Regions from separate parts of the Micromonospora lacuserhaii genome, predicted to be linked through region 4. Evidence: riboswitches for the same ligand, from Rfam matches in the RefSeq annotation. Region 4 holds a riboswitch; each other region holds the start of a gene.
What was found. A riboswitch is a leader RNA that binds a small molecule or an ion and turns the genes downstream of it on or off. The one in region 4 is predicted to bind cyclic di-AMP.
Positions count from the first base shown of each region.

Region 1: another riboswitch for cyclic di-AMP. It lies ahead of V6U81_RS13395 (coiled-coil domain-containing protein); the one in region 4 lies ahead of V6U81_RS07120 (coiled-coil domain-containing protein).
Region 2: another riboswitch for cyclic di-AMP. It lies ahead of V6U81_RS17685 (transglycosylase family protein); the one in region 4 lies ahead of V6U81_RS07120 (coiled-coil domain-containing protein).
Region 3: another riboswitch for cyclic di-AMP. It lies ahead of V6U81_RS04710 (C39 family peptidase); the one in region 4 lies ahead of V6U81_RS07120 (coiled-coil domain-containing protein).

Region 1 is NZ_JBAKHO010000015.1:108,260-111,429, forward strand. It holds gene V6U81_RS13385 (hypothetical protein) at 1-128, opposite strand, end outside; gene V6U81_RS13390 (YibE/F family protein) at 445-1,794, shown strand; cyclic di-AMP (ydaO/yuaA leader) riboswitch at 1,961-2,091, shown strand; gene V6U81_RS13395 (coiled-coil domain-containing protein) at 2,096-3,118, shown strand.
Region 2 is NZ_JBAKHO010000027.1:19,639-22,808, reverse strand. It holds gene V6U81_RS17700 (peptidoglycan-binding domain-containing protein) at 1-488, opposite strand, end outside; gene V6U81_RS17695 (hypothetical protein) at 490-618, opposite strand; gene V6U81_RS17690 (hypothetical protein) at 998-1,744, shown strand; cyclic di-AMP (ydaO/yuaA leader) riboswitch at 1,886-2,059, shown strand; gene V6U81_RS17685 (transglycosylase family protein) at 2,058-2,741, shown strand; gene nhaA (Na+/H+ antiporter NhaA) at 2,953-3,170, shown strand, end outside.
Region 3 is NZ_JBAKHO010000004.1:211,238-214,407, reverse strand. It holds gene V6U81_RS04715 (hypothetical protein) at 1-752, shown strand, start outside; cyclic di-AMP (ydaO/yuaA leader) riboswitch at 1,053-1,193, shown strand; gene V6U81_RS04710 (C39 family peptidase) at 1,429-2,286, shown strand; gene V6U81_RS04705 (alpha/beta fold hydrolase) at 2,387-3,148, shown strand.
Region 4 is NZ_JBAKHO010000007.1:75,395-78,564, reverse strand. It holds gene V6U81_RS07130 (HelD family protein) at 1-46, shown strand, start outside; gene V6U81_RS07125 (cation diffusion facilitator family transporter) at 162-1,076, shown strand; cyclic di-AMP (ydaO/yuaA leader) riboswitch at 1,231-1,361, shown strand; gene V6U81_RS07120 (coiled-coil domain-containing protein) at 1,366-2,439, shown strand; gene V6U81_RS07115 (SRPBCC family protein) at 3,012-3,170, opposite strand, start outside.

The DNA of each region.
Region 1 (3,170 bases), on a different contig from region 4:
ATCGGGTGGGCGCCCTCGGCGTGCGCGCCGTGGCCGATGGTGTGCATGGCGGCCAGGCCGAGCAGGGTGCAGGCGAGCAGCAGCAGCCGGGCCCACCACCCGGTCTCCGCCAGCTTCGCCGTCCGCACCCCACCACGCTAGCCGAACCCTCGTCCGGCAGCGGCCGACCCGGACGGGACCGGTCCGAGTCGAGCCACCCGCGACGGTCCTGGCTACCATTCGGCGACGATGACCCGCCGCCCACCGCCACCGTCGCCCCGCGCACCGCGCCGGGGCGGGCGCCCGTGGGCGGCATCAAGCGGCTGGGCGCGCCGCCGCTCGCGGTACGTGACGACGCCGGCACGCCGGGAGACACTCCGGTACGTGTCCCGGCGCGCGGGTCCCGCCGGTGAACCGACCGGCTGACTGACACGTACCCCGCCCCGGACCGTCAGGAGACTCGCCATGGGCGCCGACCACACCCGTCCCGCTCCGTCCACCCCACCCCGGGTGCGACGGATCCTCGTCGCGACGGTGGTACCGCTCTTCGTCATCACGGTCGTCGCCGCGCTGGCGCTCTGGCCACGGGACGTCCGGGAGCAGGACCGGGGCGGTGACGTGCCGCGCTCCCACGGCACGGTGACCCGGGTGGTGAGCGAGCCGTGCCCACCGACCCCGGAGGTCCCCGAGGGGACGCCGGGGATGGCCACCGGGCCGTGCGGCACGGTGACCGTCAGCGTCGAGCAGGGCCCGGACGCCGGGAAACGGGTCCAGACCCCGATGCCGGCCGGGCCGGGGGCCCCCACGGTGGCGGTCGGCGACGAGATCGTGCTGGTCAAGCTCACCGATCCGGCGGACCCGACGGCCAGCAGCTACAACATCGCCGAGCACCAGCGGGGCAAGCCACTGCTCTGGCTGGTGGCGCTCTTCGCGGCGGCGATCGTGGCGTTCGGCCGGCTGCGCGGGCTGGCGGCGCTGGCCGGCCTGGCCGCCAGCTTCGCGATCCTGCTGGCCTTCGTCGTCCCCGGCATCTCGGCGGGCGGTTCACCACTGCTGATCGCGATCACCGGCTCCGCACTGATCATGTTCGTGGTGCTGTACCTGACCCACGGGATCACCGCGCAGACCTCGGTCGCGGTGCTCGGCACGCTGGGCAGCCTGGTGCTGACCGGCGTGCTCGGCAGCCTGGCCACCGCCGCCACCCACCTGACCGGGTTCGGCAGCGAGGAGGCCACCACGCTGTCGATGTACCAGCGCGACGTGGACCTGCACGGCCTGCTCCTCGCCGGCATCATCATCGGTTCACTGGGCGTGCTGGACGACGTCACCGTCACCCAGGCGGCCACCGTGACCGAGCTGGCCCACGCCAACCCGGGGTTGTCCCGGTTGCAGCTCTACCGGGCGGCCACCCGCGTCGGTCGGGCGCACATCGCCTCCACGGTCAACACCATCGTGCTGGCGTACGCCGGCGCCTCGCTGCCGCTGCTGCTCCTGCTGACCGTGGACAGCCGGTCGGTGAGCGAGATCCTCACCAGCGAGTTCCTGGCTCAGGAGATCGTCCGCAGCGCGGTGGCGACGCTCGGCCTGGTGGCCGCCGTACCGCTGACCACCGGCCTGGCCGCGCTGGTCACCACCGCCGGCCGCGGGCCCGCCGGGGACACCGCGCCGGCGAGTGGCCCGGCGCCCACCCCTCGTCCCCCGGCCGACCGTGACTCCGCGCTCGAGGCGCTGAGCGCGCCACGGCACGCCGGCCCGTCCACCCCGGCCCCGGCTCGGTGGCCCGACCCGGAAAGGAGCACGGACACCGCATGGTGAGACTCCGCTGCGTGACCGACGACGACCCCCCGGCTGATAACCGCGTCACTGGTCACGGAACGCCATTGCGAAATAACGCTTTTAGTCGGGTTCTGGACGTAGATCCCCAGCACTCCTCTCGGGTAACCTCGCTGCCGGTCACCGCCGAAGGCGCGCACCGGCGCCTGCGGGACCACCGCCCAATCGCCGCAAGGCGAGCCGGGGAACCAGGTACCTGGGGTGCATCCGCGACAGCGGTAGGGGCCACTTCCGTCCCGAACCCGTCAGCTAACCCGGTCGGCGGTCGACGGAAGGGAACACTGTGACGGCACCCCTGCGCCGCTGGTTGACACCGGTGGTGGCCGTGCTCGCCGCCCTGGCCATCCTCGCCGGGCCGGCCGCCCCCGCGCTGGCCGCGCCCTCGACCCCGACCCCGTCGGGGCACGAGGAGGACGACGAGCCGAAGTTGCTGACCGACGTGATCGAGCTGCGCAACCGCGAGTACGCCAAGGCGAAGTCGCAGCTGGAGAAGTCGAAGAAGCGCCAACTCCAGCTCGCGCTCGAGGTGCGCCGGGCCGAGGACGAGCTGACGGCGCTGCGGCCGCAGGTGAGCCAGATCGCCGCGCAGTCCTACCGGACCGGCCGGATCGGCGCGGTCGCGATGCTGCTGGAGAGTGACGCTCCGGACTCGTTCGTCAAGCGCGCGTCCGCGCTGGACGAGCTGAACATGGTCAACGCCGAGAAGCTCAGCAGGGTCACCGCCGCCAGGAATCGTGCCCAGCAGGCCAAGCTGGCGCTCGACGGTGAGGTGCGCGTGCAGCAGAGGCTCGCCAACGCCATGGCCCGGGAGAGCCAGGAGGCGGAGAAGGCACTGGCGCTGGTCGGTGGCGAGGGCTTCACCGGCGGCCTGGTCGACGCAAAGTCGCCGGTGGCCCGGATCGGGCCGGGCCGGACGTCGGACGGCGGCTGGCTGCCCGAGTCGCGCACGGCGAACGACCCGACCACGTCGGGCATGATCACGCCGCGCACCCTGCACGCCTACAACGAGGTCCGCCGGGCGGGCTTCAAGCGGTTCGCCGGCTGCTACCGGCCGGGCGGGCCGTGGGAGCACCCCAAGGGCCGGGCCTGTGACTGGTCGTTGCAGAACAGCGGGTTCGCCCCCTGGCACAACAACGACACCCGGATGTACGGCAACAACCTCGCCGCGTTCCTGATCCGCAACGCGGACCGGCTCGGGATCTACTACGTCATCTGGAACCGGCAGATCTGGTTCCCGGCGACCGGGTGGAGGTCGTACAGCGGGCCGTCGAACCACACCGACCACGTGCACATGTCGCTGCTGTAGGCGCAGGTGTCACCGAGGGCCGTCCCGCCGGGTGCGGGGCGGCCCTCGTCGC
Region 2 (3,170 bases), on a different contig from region 4:
AGCCGGGCATCGAGGGCGTTGGCGAGGGTCTGCAGCTCACGGACGTCGCCGCCCCGGCTGCCGTCCCGCAGCACCCGGTCGCCGAGCCGCACCGCCGGGGCGGTGGCGATGCCCCAGGGCTGCCGGCTGTCCTCGAGCGCGCGCTGGTGGCTGACGCTGACGTGCAGGTGCTTGTCGTGCGGGTTCGGGCCGGTGTAGCGGGCCGGCCGGAAGCTCCTGCTGCGGCTCCAGATCACCCGGTTGTAGATGACGTACTGGGTGGCCGGGTGCGCCACGCACTGCCGGACGACCAGCAGTGGGTCGATGCCGTCGATGTCCACATCGACCGCGTTGACCGACTGGTCGTCATTGTCCGGATTATGATCGCTGCGGCGCGCCTGATGACCGGCGTCTCCCAGCCAGCCGTCTGAAGTGTGGTCCCGGTGCGGCCAGCGGGTGTCGATCTCCTCGCGCAGCACCCGCAGCGCGGGCGCCAGGTGGACGCCCATCTCACTCCTCCTCTTCGAGCGCGGCGGCCAGGTCGAGGTCGACCTCCTCGCCGGCGAGGGTCTCCGGGTCGTCGTCCTCGACGAGCGTGGCGACCAGGTAGTCCATGTCCTCTGTGCTCTGTCTGTCCACGGTTCCTCCGGGGGTTGCTCAACCGGCGCCGGCGAGCGGGTGGCTGGGGACGGCGACGTCCGCACCGGCGTTGGTCCAGATGTCCGGGAACGGTCGGCGGTCCGGCGTCTCCCTCACGGTGCGACCGGGCGCGTCGGCTGCCCAGGGGTGAGTCGCCTATCGGCGGCAACGCTGCCCGACCGGCGGGCCTGGCCGCCGATCGAGGCGGCGGCCCACCGAGGTGGTCCACCGGCGACGGTTGATCCGGTGGACCGGGGCCGGGTGTACGGTCCAGCTCGTTGACCTTCGGGCGCGGCGCCGCCGTCCTGCTGTCCGGAAACGGTCACTCCGAGATCCGCGCCGGACGGTGCCGGTGGCGGCCTGGCGGCAGAATGCGGCCATGCGGGGGATGACGGGGCGAGGGGCGGCCGTGGCCGCGGGAACGATGCTCGCGGCGGCGCTGCTAGCCGGCTGCGGCTGGGCCGAGGGGGAGGACGCGGAGACGCTGGCCCGGCGGGAGGCGCGCGGGCGGCTGGACGAGGTGATCACCGTGATCGAGCGGGTGCGACCGTGGGAGGCCGACGAGTTCGGCCGAATCGTGCACGGCCGCACCGGGTTGGAGCTGATGTCGTTGGAGGGCGTCGACCGGGCCGGGGGAGTGTCGCTCGTGGTGCGTACCCACGGCGAGGCCACCACGACCGACTGGTCGGGCTCGGACAGCGGACACGCCGACGTGACCCTCTGCCACCGGCTGGTGTACCGGACCGATGAGGTCCAGCCGGTGACCGAGGTGGACTGCCCGACGACCGCACCGGTGACCCCTCGGCCGGCTGCCACGCTCCCGCCGGACCTCACCGAGCGGCTGCGCCGGGAACTGCCGACGGGTCCCGCGGCGACCGAGGCGTCCGTCGGCGCGTACCTCGACCGACCCCGCCTCGACTCCCGGGTCCGCCGGGACGTCGCGTCGTACGGCGGCAGCGTGGGGCTGGCGCTGCGCGCGGACCGGCGGGGTAGCTGCCTGTTGGCCAGAGTGGTCGGTGACAAGGTGGAGGTCTGGAGCCCGAGCCCGGTGCAGCTCCAGCCGGGGGAGCTCACCTGCTCGGGGCGGACTGCGGCCGCCGGGCAGGGCCAGCGCTCACCGCACTGAGCAGGGCATTGTCCGACGTTGTGGCAGTTGCGCAAGTGGAGAGAGCCGGCCCCCGCCCGACCGGGTGAAGAACTTCACAAGAAGTGGGCAAATCGCCGAAACGCCTCCTAACGTCGATCCGGTCCGCCTTCGTGGACACCACGGTCGGTAACGCCTAATCCATGCCGCCGACGGTGGGACCTTGTCAGCTGGGCATGGAGCGGGGGACCCACACGTTCCTCGGTGCACGTCACCTCGGGGTGAAGCCGCCTGTGGCGGCCGGGCTCCTCGGCCCGAACCCGACAGCTCACCTCGCCGGCGTGGAGGAGCACAGATGTCAACTGAACACACCGCCCGTCACCGACGGGTCAGCTCGCGCCGCGTCGCCGTCGGTACGCTCGCCGTCGGTGCCGTGACCGGGGTCGCCGCCGTCCTGGCGCCGGCCGCCCCGGCGAGCGCCGCCAGCGTCAACTGGGACGCGATCGCCCAGTGCGAGTCCGGCGGCAACTGGCACATCAACACCGGCAACGGCTACTACGGTGGCCTGCAGTTCTCGGCGGGCACCTGGTCCGGCTACGGCGGCAAGAAGTACGCCTCCCGCGCCGACCTGGCCAGCCGCAGCGAGCAGATCGCGATCGCGGAGAAGGTGCTCGACGGTCAGGGCATCGGCGCCTGGCCGGTGTGTGGCAAGAAGGGCGGCTCGACGAAGAGCTACTCCACCTCGGAGAAGTCGTCGTCGCGCAAGTCCGAGCGGTCGGAGAAGTCCGAGCGGCGCACCGAGCGGGCGACCACGAAGTCGGAGCGCTCGTCCGACCAGCGGCGCACGAGCCGCAGCGAGCGGCGTAGCGCCCCGGCGTCGAGCGGGGACAAGTACGTGGTGCGCGCGGGTGACACCCTGTCGGAGATCGCCGACGCGAAGGACCTCGCCGGTGGCTGGCAGGCGCTGTACGAGCGCAACAAGCGCGTCGTCGGCGCCGACCCGGGCCTGATCTTCCCGGGTCAGCGGCTCAGCCTCTGACGCTCGTCCCTCCCCGAGGGCGCACCACCGCGCGAACGACGACGCCCGGCCGGATCCACCCGGCCGGGCGTCGTCGTGTGCGGCGATGCTGGAGGGGCGGCCTGCCGGCTACGGGGCGACCACCCGCCCGGCGGCGGATAAGGTTGACCCTGGTGTGCCGGGAAGTCTGGTCGGCGATGGATGACGCGACCCCTGCCGACGAGGAGTTTCCGTGACCGACGCCGACCGGCGCCGTGCCAACCTGTTCGCCCGCCGATCCTGGGGCGAGACCAGCCGCATCTCCGCCATTCTCCGCAAGGAGACCGTCGGTGGGGCGCTGTTGCTCGCCGGTGCGCTGCTCGCCCTGGTCTGGTCGAACTCCCCCTGGTCCGACGGATACCAGTCGGTGCGGGACCTCCGGGTCGGTCCGGCGGGCCTGCACCTCGACCT
Region 3 (3,170 bases), on a different contig from region 4:
TGCTCTACCAGTTCCTGATCGAGGTCCCGACCGCCGCCGCCATCTGGTCCGCCCTGCTCGTGCTCGCCCTGACCGTGCTCACCGTCCTCGTCGCCCGTCCCGAGCGGGAGCGCCCGACCGAGGAGGCGCCCGCCGAGCCGCCGGCCGGCGACGCCGTGCTGGAAGTCGCCGACCTGCGTCGGTACGCCGACGAGGTCGCCGTCGCGGCGGCCGGCGCGGCGCAGACGGCTCGCCGTCGGCGGGAAGCCTGGCTGGCCGCCCAGGCGGAGGCCGACCGGGCCTGGACGGCGTACGACGAGGCGGAGGAGGCCGCCCGGCGCTTCGTCGGCGCCCGCGCGCTGGCGGCGCCGCGTACCCCGCGCACGCCCGCCGAGTACGCCGGCCGGGAGCGCTGGCTGCACCAGGCCGCGGTGGCCGCGCACTGGCGGGGTGAGCTGTCCCTGACCCAGCTGCGGGACGTCTTCGCACATCGGGACGGCTGGGACCCGCGCCGGCACCCGGTCGAGCAGGAGGTGCTGCTGGCCCGGGCGGTCCGCGAGGGGCGCCGGGAGGCGTACCGGTCGGCCACCGAGCGGGAGCGGTCGGCGTGGCGGGACGCGGAGCTGGCCGCCGAGTCGGCGCGGGCGCTCGCCACCGAGGCGTACGCGGCGGCCGAGCGGCTGCGGCCGACCCGGGTGCCGGCCCGTCGGGCGACGGCGGTGGTGGCGCCGACGGCGACCGCGGCGCGCTGGCGGCCGGCCCGGGTGGGCTGACCGGGGCCGAATTGTTACCCGAAATTCGGTGAGCCGGGTCACGTCCGCGCCGAACCGGTCATCCGGTAACAGCCGGTGACATCGACGCCGACGGTCTTCGGTGATTCTGGTAGCGACGTCCGATTGTCGCCCCATCGCGTCCGGATGGCGCACTGTCCCATCGAGCGACGCCAGTGCCGAAGTGCACCGGAAATTGCTCGCGCTGATCATGTTTACGCAGTTCAGAGCACTTGGCCGGGAGTGGACCCGCCAGTAATGTCGCCTCGGTCCGGTGCGGTTTCCGATCGCAAGAGGCGACGCCGCGCCGACCCGCTCAATCGTGAGATCACGAACCGGGGACCCACGCAGTTCTGGGGTGAATCCGCGGGCCACGGCCCGCGGTAGGGCGTTCTTCCCGCCCGAATCCGTCAGCTAACCCGGTAGGCGGTGTCGGAAGGAGTTCCCTTAGTGCAGCTCGACAACATTCCGCGGTTGTTCCTCCACCTCGGTAGCGGGGTGCCGTCGCCGGTCCGCTGCGCGGTCGCGCGCTGATTCCGGCATCCGCCCCGCCGTCCGGCATCGACCGGGCGGTCCCCCCGCCGAGCGGTCCCGCACCGAACCCGATCCCGCGCCTGGCCGACCGCCACGCGCCGATCCGGTGCGCCCGCCCCCGCCCCCGCACCGTGGAGGAACACTCGTGAAGCACCAGATGAAGCGGCAGTTGCGACGCCTCACCACCGAGCGCCCGTACCAGGTCGTCGCCGGCGCGGCCGCGGCCCTCGCGCTCGCCTCCGGTACCGCGGCCCTGGTCGCCGGCACCGACGACGCCCCCGCCCGGCAGCAGACCTCGGCCGCCGTGGCCGAGGCGGCCCCCCGCCTGAACGACGTCGCCACCCGCGCCGAGATGCGCGTCGCCACCACGCCGTCGGCCAGCCCCTCGGCGAGCCCGTCGGCGAGCGCCTCGCCGTCGGCCAGCGCCGCCAAGGCCAAGGCCAAGGCGAAGGCCACGGCGGACCCGGACCTGACCCGTACCGCGGCGCCGAAGCCGCCGTCGTCGAAGGTCCTCAGCTACGACTACGAGGCCCAGACCACCTACTACAACTGCGGCCCGGCGGCGGTGCGCAACGCGCTCAGCGCGACCGGCATCGACCGCACCCAGGACGACCTGGCCGTCCAGCTCGGCACCACCGAGATGGGCACCAACTCGGCGGAGGACACCACCCGGGTGCTCAACGCCGTGGTGAAGGGCGACCCGTACCGGACCCGGATGTTCGAGGGCACCCCGAGCTCGGCGCAGATCGACCGGCTCCAGGCCGACGTGGTCAAGGCGATCACCGACAAGCGGGGCGTGGTGGCCAACGTGGCGGGCACCGCCACCGACGTCGACGGCGGCTGGCACTCCTTCCCCGGCGGCCACTACATCGCCGTGGTGGGCTACAAGAACGACGGTCGTACCGTCCGGATCGCCGACTCGGCCGACCCGAGCCTGCCGGCGTACTGGATCAGCACCGTGGACCTGGCGAACTGGATCGCCACCCGCGGCTACTCCGCCTGACCCGCGCCGTACTCCGGGCGCCGGCTCCCCTCGGGGGCCGGCGCCCGGCGTCGTTCCCGGGTGTCGCGGGCCGGTGCCCGTCGATGGCACACTGCGCCCCATGACCGACGGATCGGGTCCCCGGCGCGTCCTGGTGCTGCTGCACGGGATGGGCGCCACGGGCGACGTCTGGCTGCCCTGGGCGCCACTGCTGGAGCACCGCTGGCCGGGCCGCTGGCTCGCGCCGGACCTGGCCGGTCACGGCTGGTCGCCGCCGCTGGCCGGGTACTCCTTCGCCGGCCTCGCCGAGCGGGTGGCCGCCGGGCTGGGCCCGGCCAGCGGATCGGCGGACGGTCGGTCGGGGGAGCGCCTGGTGGTCCTCGGGCACTCGCTCGGCGGGGTGGTCGCGCTGGCGCTGGCCGCCCGGGGCGCGGGCCTGCCGGTCGACGCCGTGGTCGGGCTCGGCATCAAGGCGGTCTGGTCGCCGGCCGAGCTGGCCAAGGCGCGCGAGCTGGCCGAGCGGCCGGTGAGCTGGTTCGCCACCCGGGACGAGGCCGCCCGCCGCTACCTGCGGGTCGCCGGCCTCGGTGGGCTCTTCGCCCCGGACCACCCGGTGGTCCACGCCGGCCTGCGCGCCGAGGACGGCCGGTGGCGCCTGGCCATGGACCCGGCCGCCTTCGCGGTCGGCGCCCCGGACCTGCCGGGCCTGCTCGCCGGCACCGACGTCCCGGTGCTGCTGGCCCGCGGCGAGCACGACCCGATGGTCAGCGACGACCAGTTGGCGGCGCTCGGGGTTCCCGTGGTCACGCTGCCGGGCCTCGGGCACAACGCGCACGTGGAGGACCCGGCGGCGGTGCTGGCCCTGCTCGACCGCTACCTCTGACGAGACGCGGAACCGCGCCGCC
Region 4 (3,170 bases):
CTCCCGCGCCACCCAACGCCTGACCACCCTCGACCCCACCCCCTGACCCACCCCCACCCCACCCCAAGACCCATGCCCGGTCTGGGGTCAGGGTGGGTTGGATATATAGCGATGTGAGCATAGGTTGGGTCGGGTGCGCGGCGGGGACGGAAGGTGTGGGCGTGGGCGGAGGGCATGACCACAGCGGGGCGGTCACCAACGCCGCGCAGCGGCACCGGGGGCGACTCTGGGCGGCCTTCGGGCTGCTCGCCGCGCTCATGGTGGTCGAGGCGGTCACCGCCTTCGGCACCGGTTCGCTGGCCCTGCTCTCCGACGCCGGGCACATGTTCACCGACGTGCTCGGCATCGGGATGGCCCTCGCCGCCATCACCGCCACCCGGCTCGCCGACCGCGACCCGCAGCGCACCTTCGGGCTCTACCGGCTGGAGGTGCTCGCCGCGCTGGCCAACGCCGTGCTGCTCAGCGGGGTCGCGGTCTACGTCCTGATCGAGGCGGTACGCCGGTTCGGCAACCCGCCCGAGGTGGTCACCGGCCCGATGCTCGCGGTGGCGCTGCTCGGCCTGCTCGCCAACCTCGCCGCGTTCGCCCTGCTCCGCCCGGGCGCCAAGGAGAGCCTCAACCTGCGCGGGGCGTACCTGGAGGTGGTCGGGGACCTGCTCGGCTCGCTCGGCGTGATCGGCGCGGCGCTGCTCATCGCCGGCACCGGCTGGTGGTGGGCCGACCCGGCGGTGGCCGTGGCGATCGGCGTGTTCATCCTCCCCCGCACCTGGCGGCTCGGCCGGGCGGCGGTGCGCATCCTGGTCCAGGCCGCGCCGGAGCACCTCCAGGTGACCGCGGTGCACGATCGGCTGACCGCCGTCCCCGGCGTGGCCGAGGTACACGACCTGCACGTCTGGACGCTCACCTCCGGCATGGACGTGGCCTCCGCCCACCTGACCACCATCCCGGGCGCCGAGGTCGGGACGGTGCTCGCCGCCGCCCGCAGCGCCCTGCACGAGGACTTCCACATCGAGCACGCCACCCTGCAGATCGAGCCGGGCGCGTCGCCCGGCAGTTGCGGGCCGTCGCACTGGTAGTTAGCGGCTCCTTAAGATTTCCACCCGTTTTATTCTCTTGTCCCCGCTTCAACAGGTTTCCCTCGCGTACCGTGAGTCACGAAATGGGCGGATGTCACACCCGTACCGGTAGGCTCGGTCCCGGCCTCCGCCCGGCGGCGCCCATCGGCGCCGGCGGTGGCCGTCGCCTAATCGCCCTCGAGGCGAGCCGGGGAACCATGTTCGTGGGGTGCAGCCGCGTCAGCGGTAGGGATCTTCCGTCCCGAACCCGTCAGCTAACCCGGTCGGCGGCTGACGGAAGGACATGTGCATGCACGTACGACGCACCACCGCGCGGCTGCTGGCCGCGGTCGCCGCGACGCTCGCCCTGGGCGTGTCGTCCGCGCCGGTCGCCACGCCGGCCATGGCCGCACCCGGCACCGCCCAGCTCGCCGCCCCCGGCGACGACGACGAGGGCGGCAGCCCCGAGCTGCGGGCCCAGCTCGACGCGGCCAGCAAGGGCTGGCTCGACGCCCGGGCCGCGCTGGACCGCTCCACCAAGCGGCAGCAGGCGCTCACCGCCCAGCTCAAGACCGTCGAGGCGGAGCTGGGCGTGCGCAACGGCAAGGTCAGCGAGATCGCCGGCGTGGCGTACCGGACGGGCCGCCTCGGGCCGGTCACGGCGCTGCTCAGCAGCTCCTCCCCGGAGGGCTTCCTGGACCGGGCCGCGGCGCTGGAGACGGTCGCCGCCAACGAGGACCGGGAACTGCGCAACCTCATCCGGACCCGGGACGAGGCCACCCGGACGCGCGCCGCGATCGACCGCGAGGTCATCGAGGAGCGCCGACAGGTCACCGTGATGGCCAAGCGCAAGCAGCAGGCCGAGCGGGCGCTCGAGGTCGCCGCCGCCCAGAAGCCCGACCCGCCCGCCGCCGCCGACAGTGGCGGGTCCACCTCGGGTACGTCCACCGCGAACGCCAAGCCGGCGACCCGCAACCCCGACGGCTCCTGGCCGCCGGAGTCGTGCAGCATCGACGACCCGACGCCCGCCGACGGCTGCATCACCCCGCGGATGCTCAACGCGCTCCAGCAGGCCCAGGCCGCCGGCTTCAAGAGGTACGTCTCCTGCTACCGGCCCAGTGGCTCCGGCGAGCACCCCAAGGGGCGGGCCTGTGACTTCGCCGCCCAGGTCAGCGGCTTCGGCGGGGACGCCACCGGCGGGGACAGGACGTACGGCAACAACCTGGCCGCGTACTTCATCCGCAACGCCGACCGGCTCGGTGTGCTCTACGTGATCTGGTACCGGCAGATCTGGCTGCCCAGCAGCGGCTGGAAGTCGTACAGCGGGGCGGGCGGGGACCCGTCCAGCGACCACACCAACCACGTGCACCTGTCGGTGTACTGACCCGGGTACGCCGGTGGCCCGCCCCGGGCCACCGGCGTACGTCCCCGGCCGTACGCCGGATGTCGTCGCCCGGCCCACGACGGGCCGCTCCCGGCCGACGAGCATCGGGGACATGGTCAGACTCTCCCCCGACGCCCGCAAGACCCTGCTCACCCTGCACCTGGTGACCTCGCTGGGCTGGCTCGGCGCCGACCTGGTGCTGCTGACCCTCGGCGTCGCCGGGCTGCGTGGGGCCGACCCGGAGGTGGTCTACCCGGCGGCCGCGCTGCTCGTCACCTGGCTCTTCGCGCCGCTGAGCGTGCTGGTCTGGCTGGTCGGCGTGGCCAGCGCGCTGCTCACCCCGTGGGGGCTGCTCCGGCACCGATGGGTGCTGGTCAAGCTCGCGGTGACCACGGTGATGCTGGGCCTGGTGCTGTTCCAGCTCACGCCGCGCATCCAGGCCGCCGCCGCTCCGGACGCCACCGCGCACCTGCGGGCCGACGTGGTGATCGCCCCGAGCGTCTCCACCGTCCTACTGGTCGCGCTGACCGTGATCTCCACCTGGAAGCCGTGGGGACGCACCCGCCGCGGCGTCACGGCCCGCCGTCGGCCTCCCGGCCCAGGACCGCGCCGAGCCGGCTGGCCAGTCCCAGGTGGGCGGCCCGGGCCTGGCGGAAGGCGTACCCGAACAGCGGCGCGGGCGCCGCCAGGGTGATCTCCACGTCGATCCGCAGCACGCCGGCCTCGTCCCG